2 regions of the Micromonospora palythoicola genome follow, and region 1 is predicted to be linked to the other one. Evidence: riboswitches for the same ligand, from Rfam matches in the RefSeq annotation. Region 1 holds a riboswitch; the other holds the start of a gene.

Region 1 (7,497 bases):
GGCGTTGCTGCGCAGCGCGTCCGCGTTGCGGGCCGCTCGCCAGTTGCCCGGTGCCCGGGAGGCTTCGACGGGCAACCTGGACGCGGCTGCGGTGCTCGGCCGGCGCGACGCCTTCGCATCGCACTGGCGGGACGACGGACAGGTCTCCTGGCTGGAGTCAGCCGGTATCGCCCTGCACCGTGGTCAGGGGCGGATCGGCTCTGCCCGCGTTGTCGAGGTGACCGGCGTCGACGGTGTCACGACCCGGCTGACCGCGCGGCATGCGGTGGTCGTGGCGACCGGCAGCAGCGCACTGTTGCCGGACATCCCGGGTCTGCGTGCGGCCGCGCCGTGGTCCAGCCGCGAGGCCGCCGCGGCCGGGTCGGTTCCCCGTCGGCTCGCCATCATCGGTGGTGGCGTGGTGGCGACCGAGATGGCGACCGCGTTCGCCGCACTGGGGTCTTCGGTGCAGGTGCTCGCCCGTGACGGTGTGCTCCCGTCGACGGAACCGTTCGCGGGCGAGTTGGTCAGGGAGTCGTTGCGCGAGGCCGGTGTGTCGGTACGCGTCGGCGCGGAGGCCGTTTCCGTCGACCGCGACGATCGCGGGGTCGTCCACATCGCCACGCGCGACGGCGAGCGGGTCGAGGCGGACGAGGTGCTGGTGGCGGTCGGCCGGACGCCGAACACCCAGGACATCGGCCTTGACCGGGTGGGGCTGGTGCCGGGTGCCTGGCTGGCGGTCGACGACACGTTGCGCGTGATCGGTGGCGGTGGGTGGCTGTATGCCGCGGGTGACGTGAACCGGCGGGTGCTGCTGACCCATCAGGGCAAGTACCAGGCGCGCGCGGTGGGCGATGTGATCGTGGCCCGGGCCAAGGGTGAGAGGGTCGAGGACGGCCGGTGGGGGCGGCACGCCGCGACGGCCGACGAACGTGCGGTGCCGCAGGTGGTGTTCAGCGACCCGGAGGTCGCGTCGGTGGGCTTGACCGCAGCCGCGGCCGAGGCGGCCGGGCTGCGGATCCGGGTCGTGGACTACGACCTGGGCGCGGTCGCCGGAGCCACCCTGCACGCCGATGGCTACCAGGGGCATGCCCGGATGGTTGTCGACGAGGACCGGAAGGTGATCGTCGGCTGCACCCTCGCCGGTCCGGACGTGGCGGAGCTGATCCACGCCGCGACGATCGCCATCGTCGGCGAGGTCCCGCTCGACCGACTGTGGCATGCCGTGCCGGCGTACCCGACCGTCAGCGAGGTCTGGTTGCGGCTGTTGGAGACGTACGGCCGCTGACGGCCAGTCGAGTGCTCCACCGCCGCGGTTCATGTCCGATCGACGCGGTCCGGTATCGCCGACGCAACCCCGAGCCGTCGACACAGATCGAACGTTGTGCTCAACCACTGCTCACCCGTGCCCGGCCTGCTCGCCGTCCCGCAGGCCGGGCACTCGGGCCCAGCCGGCGGTGTGGCCCGTACGATGGCCGGTGGTGCTGGTTCGTCCCGCCCGGGTGGGTGGGGCGTCGTAAGAGGGAACCCGGTGCGAATCCGGGACTGCCCCGCAGCGGTGAACGGGAACGACCGCCGTCAACAGAGCACTGGACCGTGAGGTCTGGGAAGCGACGGCCAGTAGGCGACCTGGTGTCATGCCCGCGAGTCCGAAGACCTGCCAGTGCTGCGCACGCCGCCGGCGTGCGTCGCCGGCGGTCCCGTGGGAGGACCAGGGCGGAAGCCGGTACCCGAGGCGTACCCGTCTTCCCTCCCGTGTCCGCCGGACACTTCGAGGGAAGGAACCCTTGGTGAGTACCGTATTCGGGCAGAGCACCGTGCTCGGCTACCCACGCATCGGCGCGAACCGTGAACTGAAGAAGGCCGTCGAGGCGTACTGGGCCGGGACCATCGACGCCGAGGCTCTGGCCGACACCGCCGCCGGCCTCCGGGCGCAGGTGTGGCGGACGCTGCGCGACGCCCGTCTCGACGCGATCCCGTCGAACACCTTCTCCTACTACGACCAGATGCTCGACACGGCGGTCGCGGTCGGCGCGGTCCCGGCCCGGTTCGCCCGGCTGGGCCTGTCCGCGCTGGACACCTACTTCGCCATGGCACGGGGTGTCGACGCCGAGCCGGCGTTGGAGCTGACGAAGTGGTTCGACACCAACTACCACTACCTGGTGCCCGAGATCGCCCCGGACACCGTCTTCACCGCCAACCCGGCGAAGGCGCTGGACGAGTACGCCGAAGCCCGCGACCTGGGCGTCACCACCCGGCCGGTGTTCGTCGGGCCGGCCACGTTCCTGCTGCTGGCCAAGGGCGTCGACCCGTTCGCCCGGCTCGACGACCTGGTCCAGACGTACGCCCGGATTCTCGCCGCGCTGGCGCACGCGGGTGTCGGCTGGGTGCAACTGGACGAGCCCGCCTACGCCGGCGACCGCAGCCCAGCCGAGATCGACGCCCTGCGCCGCACCTACACCCGGCTCGGCGACCTCACGCACCGGCCGCGGATCTTCGTGGCGACCTACTTCGGCGACCTCGGCGACGCGCTGCCGGCCCTGCTGGACACCCCGGTCGACGCCGTCGGTCTGGACCTGGTGGCCGGGGCGGGCAACCTGCACCGTCTCGCCGCCGCCGGCCCACTTGGCGGCAAGACCATCGTCGCCGGCCTGGTCGACGGTCGGAACGTCTGGCGTACCGACCTGCGGGCCGCTGTCGCGGCCGGCGCGACGGTCACCGGGCTGGCAGATCACGTCGCCGTCTCCTCGTCCTGCTCGCTGCTGCACGTGCCGGTCGACCTGTCCGCCGAGACCCACCTCGACCCCCGGTTGTCCGAGCGGCTGGCGTTCGCCCGGCAGAAGGTCGACGAGATCGTCGTGCTCGGCCGCGCGCTGCGCGACGGCACCACCGCGCTGCCCGCGCCCCTGCCGGCCACCCCGGCCGGCTGGCGTCACGACGACGTACGCGGCCGCCTCGCCGCGCTGCGCCCGGCCGACCGGCAGCGCGGCGACTATCCCACCCGGGCCGCCCGGCAGCAGGAACGACTGGGGCTGCCGGAGTTGCCGACCACCACGATCGGGTCGTTCCCGCAGACCGCCGAGCTACGGAGGGCCCGCGCCGCGCACCGGGCCGGCAGCCTCGACGACGCCGGCTACGCGTCCCGGATGCGCGCGGAGGTGCAGCAGGTCGTCCGGTTGCAGGAACAGCTGGGTCTGGACGTACTCGTGCACGGGGAACCGGAACGCAACGACATGGTGCAGTACTTCGGCGAGCAACTCGACGGTTTCGCCGCCACGCGGCACGGCTGGGTGCAGTCCTACGGCTCCCGCTGCGTACGCCCGCCGATCATCTACGGCGACGTGTCGCGCAAGGCACCGATGACCGTCGAGTGGTCCACCTACGCGCAGTCGTTGACCAGCAAACCGGTCAAGGGCATGCTCACCGGCCCGGTCACCATCCTGGCCTGGTCGTTCGTCCGTACCGATCAGCCCCTCGCGGACACCGCCGACCAGGTCGCGCTGGCCCTTCGCGACGAGTGCCGCGACCTGGAGTCCGCCGGTATCCGGGTCATCCAGGTCGACGAGCCGGCGCTACGGGAGACGCTGCCGCTGCGCCGGGCCGACCAGAAGACGTACCTGGACTGGGCGGTGGCGGCGTTCCGGCTGGCCACCAGCGGCGTCGCCGACGACACCCAGATCCACACCCACCTGTGCTACTCGGAGTTCGGCGAGGTGATCGGTGCCATCGACGCCCTCGACGCCGACGTCACCAGCATCGAGGCGTCCCGGTCCAAGATGGAGGTCCTCGATAACCTGGCCGCGATCGGCTACGGCCGGGGTGTGGGCCCCGGGGTCTGGGACATCCACTCGCCCCGGGTGCCGTCGCGCGACGAGGTGATCGAGGCGCTGCGCCGGGCCGTCGCGGCCGTGCCGGCCCGCCGGTTGTGGGTGAATCCGGACTGCGGCCTCAAGACGCGCGGCTATCCGGAGGTCGAGGCGTCCCTGCGGCATCTGGTCGCCGCCGCCGCCGAGGTACGCGGGAGCTGATCCGTACCGGTCCGATCGCTGGCCGATCTGAGCGGAACTCTCGAAAGGACCGGTTGGTCGGCACGGGGTGAACCGTGCCGGCCAACCGGCTTCAGCACCGACGAGTGTTGTCAGCCGAGGGTGCCGCCGATGTGTTTCCAGTCGCTCCAGGTGCCTTGCCAGGTTTTCTGGTAGACGGTGCCGCCGGGGCTGCGGGCGAAGACGTCGTACTGGCCGTCGTGGTAGGTGACGGCGGGGGTGCCGGCGACGGTGCCGCCGAGGGATTCCCAGCCGAGCCAGCTGCCGTTTCGCCAGGTGTTCTGGCTGAGTTGGCCGCTGGGGCTGATGCCGAAGACGTGGTGTTCGCCGTTGGCGTGGACGGCGCCGAGTCCGCCGTCGACGATGCCGCCGATGCTCTTCCAGTCGCTCCAGGTGCCGCGCCAGGTCTTCTGGTAGACCACGCCTCGTGGGCTGCGGGCGAAGACGTCGTACTGGCCGTCGTGGTAGGTGACGGCGGGGGTGCCGGCGACGGTGCCGCCGAGGGATTCCCAGCCGAGCCAGCTGCCGTTTCGCCAGGTGTTCTGACTCAACTGGCCGCTGGGGCTGATGCCGAAGACGTGGTATTCGCCGTTGACGTAGACGGCGGCGAGTCCGCCTTGGATGATGCCGCCGAGACTTTTCCAGTCGCTCCAGGTGCCTTGCCAGGTCCACCGACCCCCCACTCGCTGGTCTTTCCGGGCGCCCAGCCGACGGTCGGCGGCCCAGCCACGCAGATCACGTCTGTCCCAGAATCGGATCGCTGCCCGCTGGCGTACTGCGGTCGCGGTCGCGTTCGCAGCCAGGCGAGCTCATCTCGAGTGGTGTTCCTAGCGACGCGCGGGTCACCCGCGCCACGGAACGCGGCTATCGCCCGCCGGCCGTGATGAAGCCGGCCGTGCGCGTTGCCGTGGCCCACCGCCGGTGCCACCGGGGCATGTCAGGACGATCGATGTCCGGCATGAGCGGAGCCTAGCAGCGCCGACCACGCGCTGCTGACCGTCGGTGTCGCTGCCCGCCCCGCACCACCTGTTCGGCCGGACCACCGGCGGTGGCGTTCGTGCTGCCGGCTTCCTACGATCGGCCTTCGCCTCATTCGCGGCCGAACGGACCGGTCCATCGGGCCCTGCCGTCCACCTGAGCCGCCGGTGGTCTGCCGGCACCCGCACCCTGCCCGGGACGCCGACGGTCGGTGGTGAGCTTGCTGCGCTGCGGCGGCTCGTGCGGCAGACTCAGCGGATCATGCGTTACGGGCCGGTGGTGCTTCGGTGGCGGCCCGGGCCGACGAGAGGGAGGTGTGACGTGCGGATCGCGTTGTTCGTGACGTGTCTGGCGGACACGCTGTTTCCGGCGGCGGCGAAGGCGACGGTGCGGTTGTTGGAGCGGTTGGGGCATGAGGTGGTGTTCCCCGACGGGCAGACGTGTTGTGGGCAGATGCACGTCAACACCGGTTATCAGGCGCAGGCGGTGCCGTTGGTGCGGCGGCATGTGCGGACCTTCGATCCGTATGACGTGATCGTGGCCCCGTCGGGGTCGTGTGTGGGGTCGGTGCGCCATCAGCACGCGATGGTGGCGCGGCGGGCCGGTGACGTGCGGTTGGCGTCGCGGGCGGAGTCGGTGGCGGCGCGCACGTTCGAGTTGTCGGAGTTGCTGGTGGACGTGTTGGGGGTGACCGACGTGGGCGCGTTCTTCCCGCACCGGGTGACGTACCACCCGACGTGTCATTCGTTGCGGATGCTGCGGGTGGCCGACCGGCCGGTACGGCTGCTTCGCGAGGTGCGGGGGCTCGACCTGGTGGAGCTGCCGGCGGCGGAGCAGTGCTGCGGGTTCGGTGGCACCTTCGCGGTGAAGAACGCGGACACCTCGACGGCGATGCTGGCGGACAAGATGCGCCACGTGCTGGCCACCGGCGCCGAGGTCTGCACGGCCGGAGACCCGTCGTGTCTGATGCACATCGGTGGCGGGCTGTCGCGGGCGGGGGCCGGGGTGCGGACGGTGCACCTGGCGGAGATCCTGGCCTCGACCGAGCACGACGGTGTCGTGGGCGAACGCGGTGACCTGGTGGTGCGGTCGTGAGTCGAACCTTCCTCGGTATGCCGGCGACCGCGCCGGCCGGTGTCGGGCACCTGCGCGGCGCGGAGACCTTCCCGGTCGCCGCCCGGCGGGCGCTGGCCGACCCGCAGTTGCGCCGCAATATCGGGCACGCCACGGCGACGATTCGGGCGAAGTCGGCTGGTGTGATCGGCGAGGTGCCGGACTGGGAGCGGTTGCGGGCGGCCGGTAGCGCGATCAAGGCCGACGTCATGGCCCGGTTGCCGGAGCTGCTGGAGCAGCTCGAGGATCGAGTGACGGCGGCCGGGGGAGTGGTGCACTGGGCCGCCGACGCGAACGAGGCGAACGCGATCGTCGTGGACCTGGTGCGGGGCACCGGCAGTGACCGGGTGATGAAGGTCAAGTCGATGGTGACGCAGGAGATCGGTCTCAACGAGGCTCTCGAGGCGGCCGGGATCGCGCCGGTGGAGACGGACCTGGCCGAGCTGATCGTGCAGTTGGGTGAGGATCGGCCGAGTCACATCCTGGTGCCGGCGATCCACCGTAACCGGGCCGAGATCCGTCAGATCTTCCTGCGGGCGATGCCGGGAGTGGATCCGGGGTTGACCGACGAGCCGGCGGTGCTGGCGGCGGCGGCGCGCCGGTTTCTGCGGCAGACGTTCCTGTCCACGCCGGTGGCGGTGTCCGGGGCGAACTTCGCGGTCGCGGAGACCGGCACGTTGGCGGTGGTGGAGTCCGAGGGCAACGGTCGGATGTGTCTGACCCTGCCGCGCACGTTGATCACCGTGATGGGTGTGGAGAAGGTGGTGCCGACCTGGCGGGACCTGGAGGTGTTCCTGCAACTGTTGCCGCGGGCCTCGACCGGGGAGCGGATGAACCCGTACACGTCGATGTGGACCGGCGTGACGGCGGGCGACGGGCCGCAGGCGTTTCATCTGGTGCTGCTGGACAACGGGCGCAGCGCGGTGCTCGCCGACGAGGTGGGCCGGCAGGCGTTGCACTGCATTCGCTGCTCGGCCTGCCTGAACGTGTGTCCGGTGTACGAGCGCACCGGTGGGCACGCGTACGGGTCGGTGTATCCGGGGCCGATCGGTGCGGTGCTGTCGCCGCAGTTGACCGGGGTGGCCGACAACGCGTCGCTGCCGTACGCGTCGTCGCTCTGCGGGGCCTGCTACGACGCCTGCCCCGTGAAGATCGACATTCCGGAGTTGCTGGTGCACCTGCGCGACCAGGCCCCGCATCCGCGGGGTGAAGCGGCCGCGATGGCCGTGGCCGCGTACGCGATGGACCACCCGGCCCTGTACGCGGCGGCGCAGCGCGCGACCCGGCTGAGCCGGCTGACCGGCCGGCGCGGTCGGGGCCTGCCACCGCCGCTGTCCGGCTGGACCGCCGGCCGTGACCTGCCCGACCCGCCGGCGCAGAC
Region 2 (7,497 bases), on a different contig from region 1:
CCTGGTCTACGACCGGCGTCGCGAGGGCTACGACCCGGTGCAGCGGTTCATCGAGGTCTTCGAGGGTGTGGACGCCGCCTCGGCGCGTGCCACCCGGGCCGAGGAGCTGGCGGCCCTGCCGCTCAACGAGCGGCTCAAGCGGCGGATCATCGACGGGGAGCGCAACGGCCTGGAGGCCGACCTCGACGCGGCGATGGCCGCCGGCACCGCCCCGCTGCTCATCATCAACGACATCCTGCTGGACGGCATGAAGGTCGTCGGTGAGCTGTTCGGCTCCGGGCAGATGCAGCTGCCGTTCGTGTTGCAGTCCGCCGAGGTGATGAAGACCGCGGTGGCGTACCTCGAACCGCACATGGAGAAGGCTGACGACGGCGGCAAGGGCCGCATCGTGCTCGCCACCGTCAAGGGCGACGTGCACGACATCGGCAAGAACCTGGTGGACATCATCCTGTCCAACAACGGCTACGAGGTGGTGAACATCGGCATCAAGCAGCCGATCTCCGCCATCCTCGACGCCGCCGAGCAGCATCGCGCCGACGCCATCGGCATGTCGGGTCTGCTGGTCAAGAGCACCGTCATCATGAAGGAGAACCTGGTCGAGATGGCGTCGCGCGGGGTCGCGGAGCGCTGGCCGGTCCTGCTCGGTGGCGCGGCGCTGACCCGGGCGTACGTCGAGGACGACCTGCGGTCGATGTTCCCCGGCCAGGTGCACTACGCCCGCGACGCCTTCGAGGGCCTGTCCCTGATGGACCGGGTGATGGCCGCCAAGCGCGGCGGTGCCCCGGTGGTGGACGCCGAGCGGGAGGCGGCCCTGGCGGCCCGGCGGGCCCGCCGGGAACGGCAGCGCGCGGTGGTCGCCGAGTCGCTGCCGGAACTGCACGACACCTCGGTACGCTCCGACGTCGCGGTCGACGTGCCGGTGCCGGTCGCACCGTTCCACGGCACCCGGGTGATCAAGGGGGTGCCGCTTGCCGACTACGCGGCGCTGCTGGACGAGCGGGCCACCTTCATGGGCCAGTGGGGCCTGCGCGGTGCGCGCGGCGGCAAGGGACCGTCGTACGAGGAGCTGGTGGAGACCGAGGGCCGGCCGAGGCTGCGCTACTGGCTGGACCGGCTGATCGCCGACCAGGTGCTGGAGGCGGCCGTGGTGTACGGCTACTTCCCGGCCTACTCCGAGGGCAACGACCTGGTCGTCCTGGACGAGAACGGGCACGCCGAGCGGGCCCGGTTCACCTTCCCCCGGCAACGCCAGGAGCGCCGGCTCTGCCTGGCCGACTTCTTCCGCCCGCGCGGCGGCGACCTGGACGTGGTCGCGTTGCAGCTGGTCACCGTCGGTCAGCCGGTCAGCGAGTACGCGGCCAAGCTGTTCGCCCGCAACGAGTACCGCGACTACCTGGAGGTGCACGGGCTGTCGGTGCAGCTCACCGAGGCCCTCGCCGAGTACTGGCACAAGCGGGTCCGGTCCGAGCTACGGCTGCCCGACGGCCGTACCGTCGCCGACGACGACCCGGCCGACCTGGCCGGACTGCTGCGCACCGACTACCGGGGCTGCCGGTACGCGTTCGGCTACCCGGCCTGCCCCGACCTGGAGGACCGGGCGAAGATCGTGAACCTGCTCGGTGCCGAGCGGATCGGTGTGCAGTTGTCGGAGGAGTTCCAGCTGATGCCGGAGCAGGCCACCGACGCCATCGTCGTCCACCACCCCGAGGCCAGCTACTTCAACGCCAAGTGACGACCACAGGTGCCGTGACCCGCACTTCCGGCACCTGCGGTAGGCGTTGAACCATGATCAGGCCGTCAGGGGCTTCGGGTTCGTCATCGGCGGCCCGTCGTCGACGAACGCCTTGTCGATGAACTGGCGGGTGCGGTCCTCACTGGTGGACACCAGGTGGGGGTAGGCCCGCAGGGTGAATCCGGGGTCGGCGTCGCCCGGGTACGTCGACAGGGCCTTGATGCTCTTGCTGGGTTCAGCAGTACCGAGGCGCAGGTGTGCCGCAGGACGTGCATTTCGCTGCGCCGGTGGTCCTGCATGCCGGCAGCCCGGATGGCGGGCTTCCGTCGCCGCCGTGACCGCCGCGCGCCGCGTATTGATTCTGAGAGCGAATGCTTCACGCTTCGACAGGCGTCAGTCGCGTCTCGCAAGCGATTCAGGTTGTGACCCATCGAGTACCTTCAGCGCATGACGGCCTGAAGCACGACGACCTGTCGTGAGCATCGAGGGGTGATTCATGTCGACCTCGCCAGCCCAGCTCTACGTGGCCCTGGCTGCCCTTGCTGTGACAGTGGTCGGCCTGTGGGTAGCCCACAATCACCGCAGGCAACTACGTATGAAGCTTGCAGAGCGCCTCTTCGAGGCTTATGCCGCATTATGGGAGGTGACGGGGTCGCTGAGGCCGAAGCATGCGCCCTCGATGCGAGAGGCTGATCGGCGAGCATTGGATGCGGCCATGGACGATTGGTACTTCGAGAAGGGTTATGGTCTGCTCCTGCCAGCCGCTACTCGAAATTTGTTCTCCGCAATCAGACGTAATTTGACCAGTAGCGACGATCGCGTCCTACCGATGGCGCTCAGAGAGAGACTGAAGGTGTCTCCGACGGATCAACGGGAAGCGATACTCCTATGCGCCTGCCAGCGATACCTTTCGCTCCTCCGGACGCGAATGAAGGATGACCTTGCGGTTTATGGTCGCGTGTCCCACAAGTCGGGGTTGGTGGACGAGCGTGAGCTGCTCAGAGCCTGCGATATACGGCCTGGACCGAAAGCGACCCGGCGTAGGCCCTCGACCTCCATCTGCACATGTGGACTGTGCGATGTGCCGCGTGCCGACACTCCCATTCCGTAGGCTGTGCCGTTGAGAAAGCCAAGCTCCCGCGCACACCCTCGCCATCGCTCAGGCTGTCGGCCCGGGTAGACCGAAATCCCAAGGTGCTCCGGTGATCAGTACGCCGGCCGGAAGTCCGGGCCTTCGGCGGTTGTCACCACTTCCCAGCCGAAGGCTTCCAGGGTGATGTCGGTACGGGCACCGAAGGTTTGGAGCAGTCTGGCGACCGGCCCGTCCGGCAGGCTGTCGCCGACCGTGGCGAATACCTCGGCCGGGTCTTCTCCGAGCTGTTGTGCCACGATCCATGGCACCGCCAGAGCCACCATGAAGTCCCGGTCGTCGTCCGACGCCAGATATCGGGCGAGGCCGGTCGCCAGCACTGAGCGGCGTAGCAGATCGACGGAGTTCTGCCGCAGCGCCAGGGTGGCGAGGCGGGCGCCGTAGCGGCCGAGGGCGAGCGCGTTGGTGGGGTCGAGGGAGCGTAGGAAACTCTGCTCGATGCGTCGCGGCGCGCGGGCGAGGATCTCCTCCGCGAGTCGGTCCTGCTTCCCTGGGATTCTCTCCAGGTTGGGCTTCATGCCGCCAGGATGGCAGAAGACGGTCCGTCGACCGTGGAGCGTGCTTCCACAGGCGTCACGTCGCAGTTGACCCGCAGAGGAGCAGCCAGGCTCGGCGGCGGGGACCACCGGATGTGACGTCTGTTGCACGGACACGCCGACACACCATCTGGTGTCTTGCGTTCGTGGGCCACCCATATATGGTGTCACCCGTAGCTGGTTCGGCGCCCATCCGGGGCGGTCGAGGCAAGAGGGAACCCGGTGGAAATCCGGGGCTGCCCCGCAGCGGTGAGTGGGAACGACAGCCGTCACACAGCACTGGGCTCCGGCCTGGGAAGCGACGGCCAGTAGGAGCGCGCGAGCACGCCCACGAGTCCGAAGACCTGCCAGCACGCCGCCCGCACTCGTGGGCGGCGGCCGCAGGCCGCGTGGGACGGTCGACGCCATGAACGGGCCGTGCCGCCTGCGCGGATCCCGTGGCGTCCTCCCGCGTGTCCGAGGCCCTCGGTGACGGCGCGAGGAGAGAGACGTGACGGTCGTGCGGGAGATGGCGGCCTCCGGCCCAGCTGTGTCGGAGCAGCGCCGGCAGGTGATGCAGGTCCGCAAGCGCGACGGCGCCACGGAACCGGTGGACGTGAACAAGATCGTCCGGGCGGTGGAGCGGTGGGTGGCCGACCTCGACGAGGTCGATCCGCTGCGGGTGGCCACCAAGACCATCAGCGGTCTGTACGACGGTGCCACCACCGCCGAGTTGGACAAGCTGTCCATCCAGACGGCCGCCGAGCTGATCGGTGCGGAGCCGCAGTACTCGAAGCTGGCGGCGCGGCTGCTGGCCGCGTACGTGGACAAGGAGGTCCGTGGGCAGCAGGTGGCCAGCTTCAGCCAGTCCATCCGGTACGCGCACGGCTTGGGGCTGATCGGGGACGCGACCGCGGCGTTCGTGGCCCGCAACGCGCGCAAGCTGGACGACGCGGTGGACCCGGACGGTGACCTGCGGTTCGAGTACTTCGGACTGCGCACCGTCGCGGACCGCTACCTGCTGCGGCATCCGCAGACCCGGCTGGTGGTGGAGACGCCGCAGTACTGGCTGCTGCGGGTGGCCTGCGGGCTGTCGCAGACGCCGGGCGAGGCGATCGGGTTCTACCGGCTGATGTCCAGCCTGGCGTATCTGCCCAGTTCACCGACGCTGTTCAACTCGGGCACCCGGCACACCCAGATGTCGTCGTGTTTCCTGGTCGACTCGCCGCGCGACGAACTCGACTCGATCTACGAGCGTTACCACCAGGTGGCGAAGCTGTCGAAGTTCTCCGGCGGGATCGGCATCTCCTGGTCGCGGGTCCGCGGTCGGGGCGCGTTGATCCGGGGCACCAACGGCCGCTCCAACGGCATCGTGCCGTTCCTGAAGACCCTCGACGCCGGGGTGGCGGCGGTCAACCAGGGCGGCCGGCGCAAGGGCGCGGCCTGCGTGTACCTGGAGCCGTGGCACCCGGACATCGAGGAGTTCCTGGAGTTGCGGGACAACACCGGGGAGGAGTCCCGGCGTACCCACAACCTGAACCTGGCCAACTGGATCCCCGACGAGTTCATGCGGCGGGTCGAGGCGGACGGTGACTGGTCGCTGGTCGACCCGTCGGACGCGCCGGAGCTGCCGGACCTGTTCGGCGAGGCGTTCGACGAGGCGTACCGGGCGGCCGAGAAGAAGGCCGTCCGGACGGTCAAGGCCCGCGACCTCTACGGCCGGATGATGCGTACGCTCGCGCAGACCGGCAACGGGTGGATGACGTTCAAGGACGCCGCGAACCGGCTGTCCAACCAGACCGGTGCGCCCGGCAACACGATCCACCTGTCGAACCTGTGCACCGAGATCCTGGAGGTCAACAGCGACACCGAGACGGCCGTGTGCAACCTGGGCTCGGTGAACCTGGGCGCGCACGTCACCGCCGACGGCGTCGACTGGGAGAAGCTGCGCGCCACGGTACGCACGGCGGTGGTGTTCCTCGACCGGGTGATCGACATCAACTACTACCCGGCCGAGCAGACGGCGGTGTCGAACCCGCGCTGGCGACCGGTCGGGCTCGGGCTGATGGGCCTGCAGGACGCGTTGTTCACCATGCGGCTGCCGTTCGACTCGGCGTCGGCGCGGGAACTGTCGACCCGGGTGCAGGAGGAGATCTTCCTGACCGCGCTGGAGACGTCGGCGGGCCTGGCCGAGCGGTTCGGCCCGCATCCCGCGTACGCCGAAACCCGGGCCGCGAAGGGTGAGTTGCATCCGGACCTGTGGGGCGCGGAGGTGACGCAGACGCAGCGGTGGACCGCGCTGCGGGAGCGGGTCGCCCGCCACGGCCTGCGGAACTCGCTGCTGGTGGCGATCGCGCCGACCGCCACCATCGCCTCGATCGCCGGGTGCTACGAGTGCATCGAGCCGCAGGTGTCCAACCTGTTCAAGCGGGAGACGATGTCCGGTGAGTTCCTCCAGATCAACACGTACCTGGTCCGGGAGTTGAAGGCGCGCGGGCTGTGGACGGCACCGATCCGGGAGCAGATCAAGCGGGCCGAAGGGTCGGTGCAGGGCATCGCCGAGCTGCCGGCGGACGTGCGGGAGCTGTTCCGGACCGCGTGGGAGCTGCCGCAGCGGGCCCTGATCGACCTGGCCGCCGCCCGGGCCCCGTTCATCGACCAGTCGCAGTCGCTGAACCTGTTCCTGAGCGCGCCGACCATCGGCAAGCTCTCCTCGATGTACCTGTACGCCTGGAAGGCCGGGCTGAAGACCACCTACTACCTGCGGTCGCGGCCCGCGACCCGGATCCAGCAGGCCACCGTCACCGTCACCCCGGCGATCAAACCGGTCCTCGCGGTCAGCGACGACGAGGCGTTGGCCTGCTCCCTGGAGAACCCCGAGAGCTGCGAGGCGTGCCAGTGACCACCGTTTCCGAACCCGACACCGGCCAGCGGCAGATGCTGCTCGACCCCGGCATGGACCTGACCCTGCGGCCGATGCGGTACCCGCAGTTCTTCGACCGGTTCAAGGACGCCATCAAGAACACCTGGACCGTCGAGGAGGTGGACCTGCACTCCGACCTCGCCGACCTGGCCAAGCTCTCCCCGGCGGAGCAGCACCTGGTGTCCCGGCTGGTGGCGTTCTTCGCCACCGGCGACACCATCGTCGCCAACAACCTCGTGCTCAACCTGTACCAGCACGTCAACTCGCCGGAGGGCCGGCTCTACCTGTCCCGGCAACTGTTCGAGGAGGCGGTGCACGTCCAGTTCTACCTGAACCTCCTGGACACCTACGTGCCGGACGAGCGGGAGCGGTTCGCGGCGTTCGCGGCGGTGGAGAACATTCCGTCGATCGCCCGCAAGGCCGAGTTCTGCTTCAAGTGGATCGACTCGATCTTCGAGCTGCGGGAGTTGCGGACCCGCGCGGACCGGCGGGCGTTCCTGCTGAACCTGATCTGCTTCGCCGCCTGCATCGAGGGACTGTTCTTCTACGGCGCCTTCGCCTACGTGTACTTCCTGCGGTCCCGGGGGCTGCTGCACGGTCTGGCCTCCGGCACCAACTGGGTGTTCCGGGACGAGTCGATGCACATGGCCTTCGCCTTCGACGTGGTCGACACCGTACGTGCCGAGGAGCCGGACCTGTTCGACGACGAGATGCGCCAGCAGGTCCGCGACATGCTCGCCGAGGCCGTCGAGTGCGAGGTGCAGTTCGCCGCCGACCTGCTCGAACAGGGTGTGTCCGGGCTGTCCCTGGCCGACATGCGCGAGTATCTCCAGCACGTCGCCGACCGGCGGCTGGCACAGTTGGAGATCGAGCCACTGTACGGGTCGAAGAACCCGTTCGCCTTCATGGAGTTGCAGGACGTGCAGGAGCTGTCCAATTTCTTCGAACGACGGGTGTCTGCCTACCAGGTCGGGGTTTCCGGCACGGTCGCCTTCGACGACGACTTCTGACGGCGGTCCAGGCCACTGACCGGGTCCGGCTCGGCGCTGATCCTGTCGATCACCGCCGGGCCGCCCCGACCCGCCGGCCGGTCTCAGACCCGGCTGGCGGTCCTGTCGACGACGGGCCGGTCGGTCGGGTGGTACAGCAGGTGGATGGTGCCGTCGAGGTCGAGGCG

Evidence for each region. A riboswitch is a leader RNA that binds a small molecule or an ion and turns the genes downstream of it on or off. The one in region 1 is predicted to bind cobalamin.
Region 2: it holds a riboswitch for cobalamin, as region 1 does, so the genes downstream of both, V5O40_RS19950 (ribonucleoside-diphosphate reductase subunit alpha) here and metE (5-methyltetrahydropteroyltriglutamate--homocysteine S-methyltransferase) in region 1, are expected to answer to the same signal.

Annotation. Positions count from the first base shown of each region.
Region 1 covers NZ_JBAGKI010000003.1:156,417-163,913, forward strand. The annotation lists gene V5O40_RS02720 (dihydrolipoyl dehydrogenase family protein) at 1-1,267, shown strand, start outside; cobalamin riboswitch at 1,448-1,658, shown strand; gene metE (5-methyltetrahydropteroyltriglutamate--homocysteine S-methyltransferase) at 1,770-4,007, shown strand; gene V5O40_RS02730 (hypothetical protein) at 4,118-4,708, opposite strand; gene V5O40_RS02735 ((Fe-S)-binding protein) at 5,325-6,098, shown strand; gene V5O40_RS02740 (lactate utilization protein B) at 6,116-7,497, shown strand, end outside.
Region 2 covers NZ_JBAGKI010000048.1:30,544-38,040, reverse strand. The annotation lists gene metH (methionine synthase) at 1-1,732, shown strand, start outside; gene V5O40_RS19955 (hypothetical protein) at 2,939-3,400, opposite strand; cobalamin riboswitch at 3,580-3,784, shown strand; gene V5O40_RS19950 (ribonucleoside-diphosphate reductase subunit alpha) at 3,927-6,299, shown strand; gene V5O40_RS19945 (ribonucleotide-diphosphate reductase subunit beta) at 6,335-7,330, shown strand; gene V5O40_RS19940 (ABC transporter ATP-binding protein) at 7,414-7,497, opposite strand, start outside.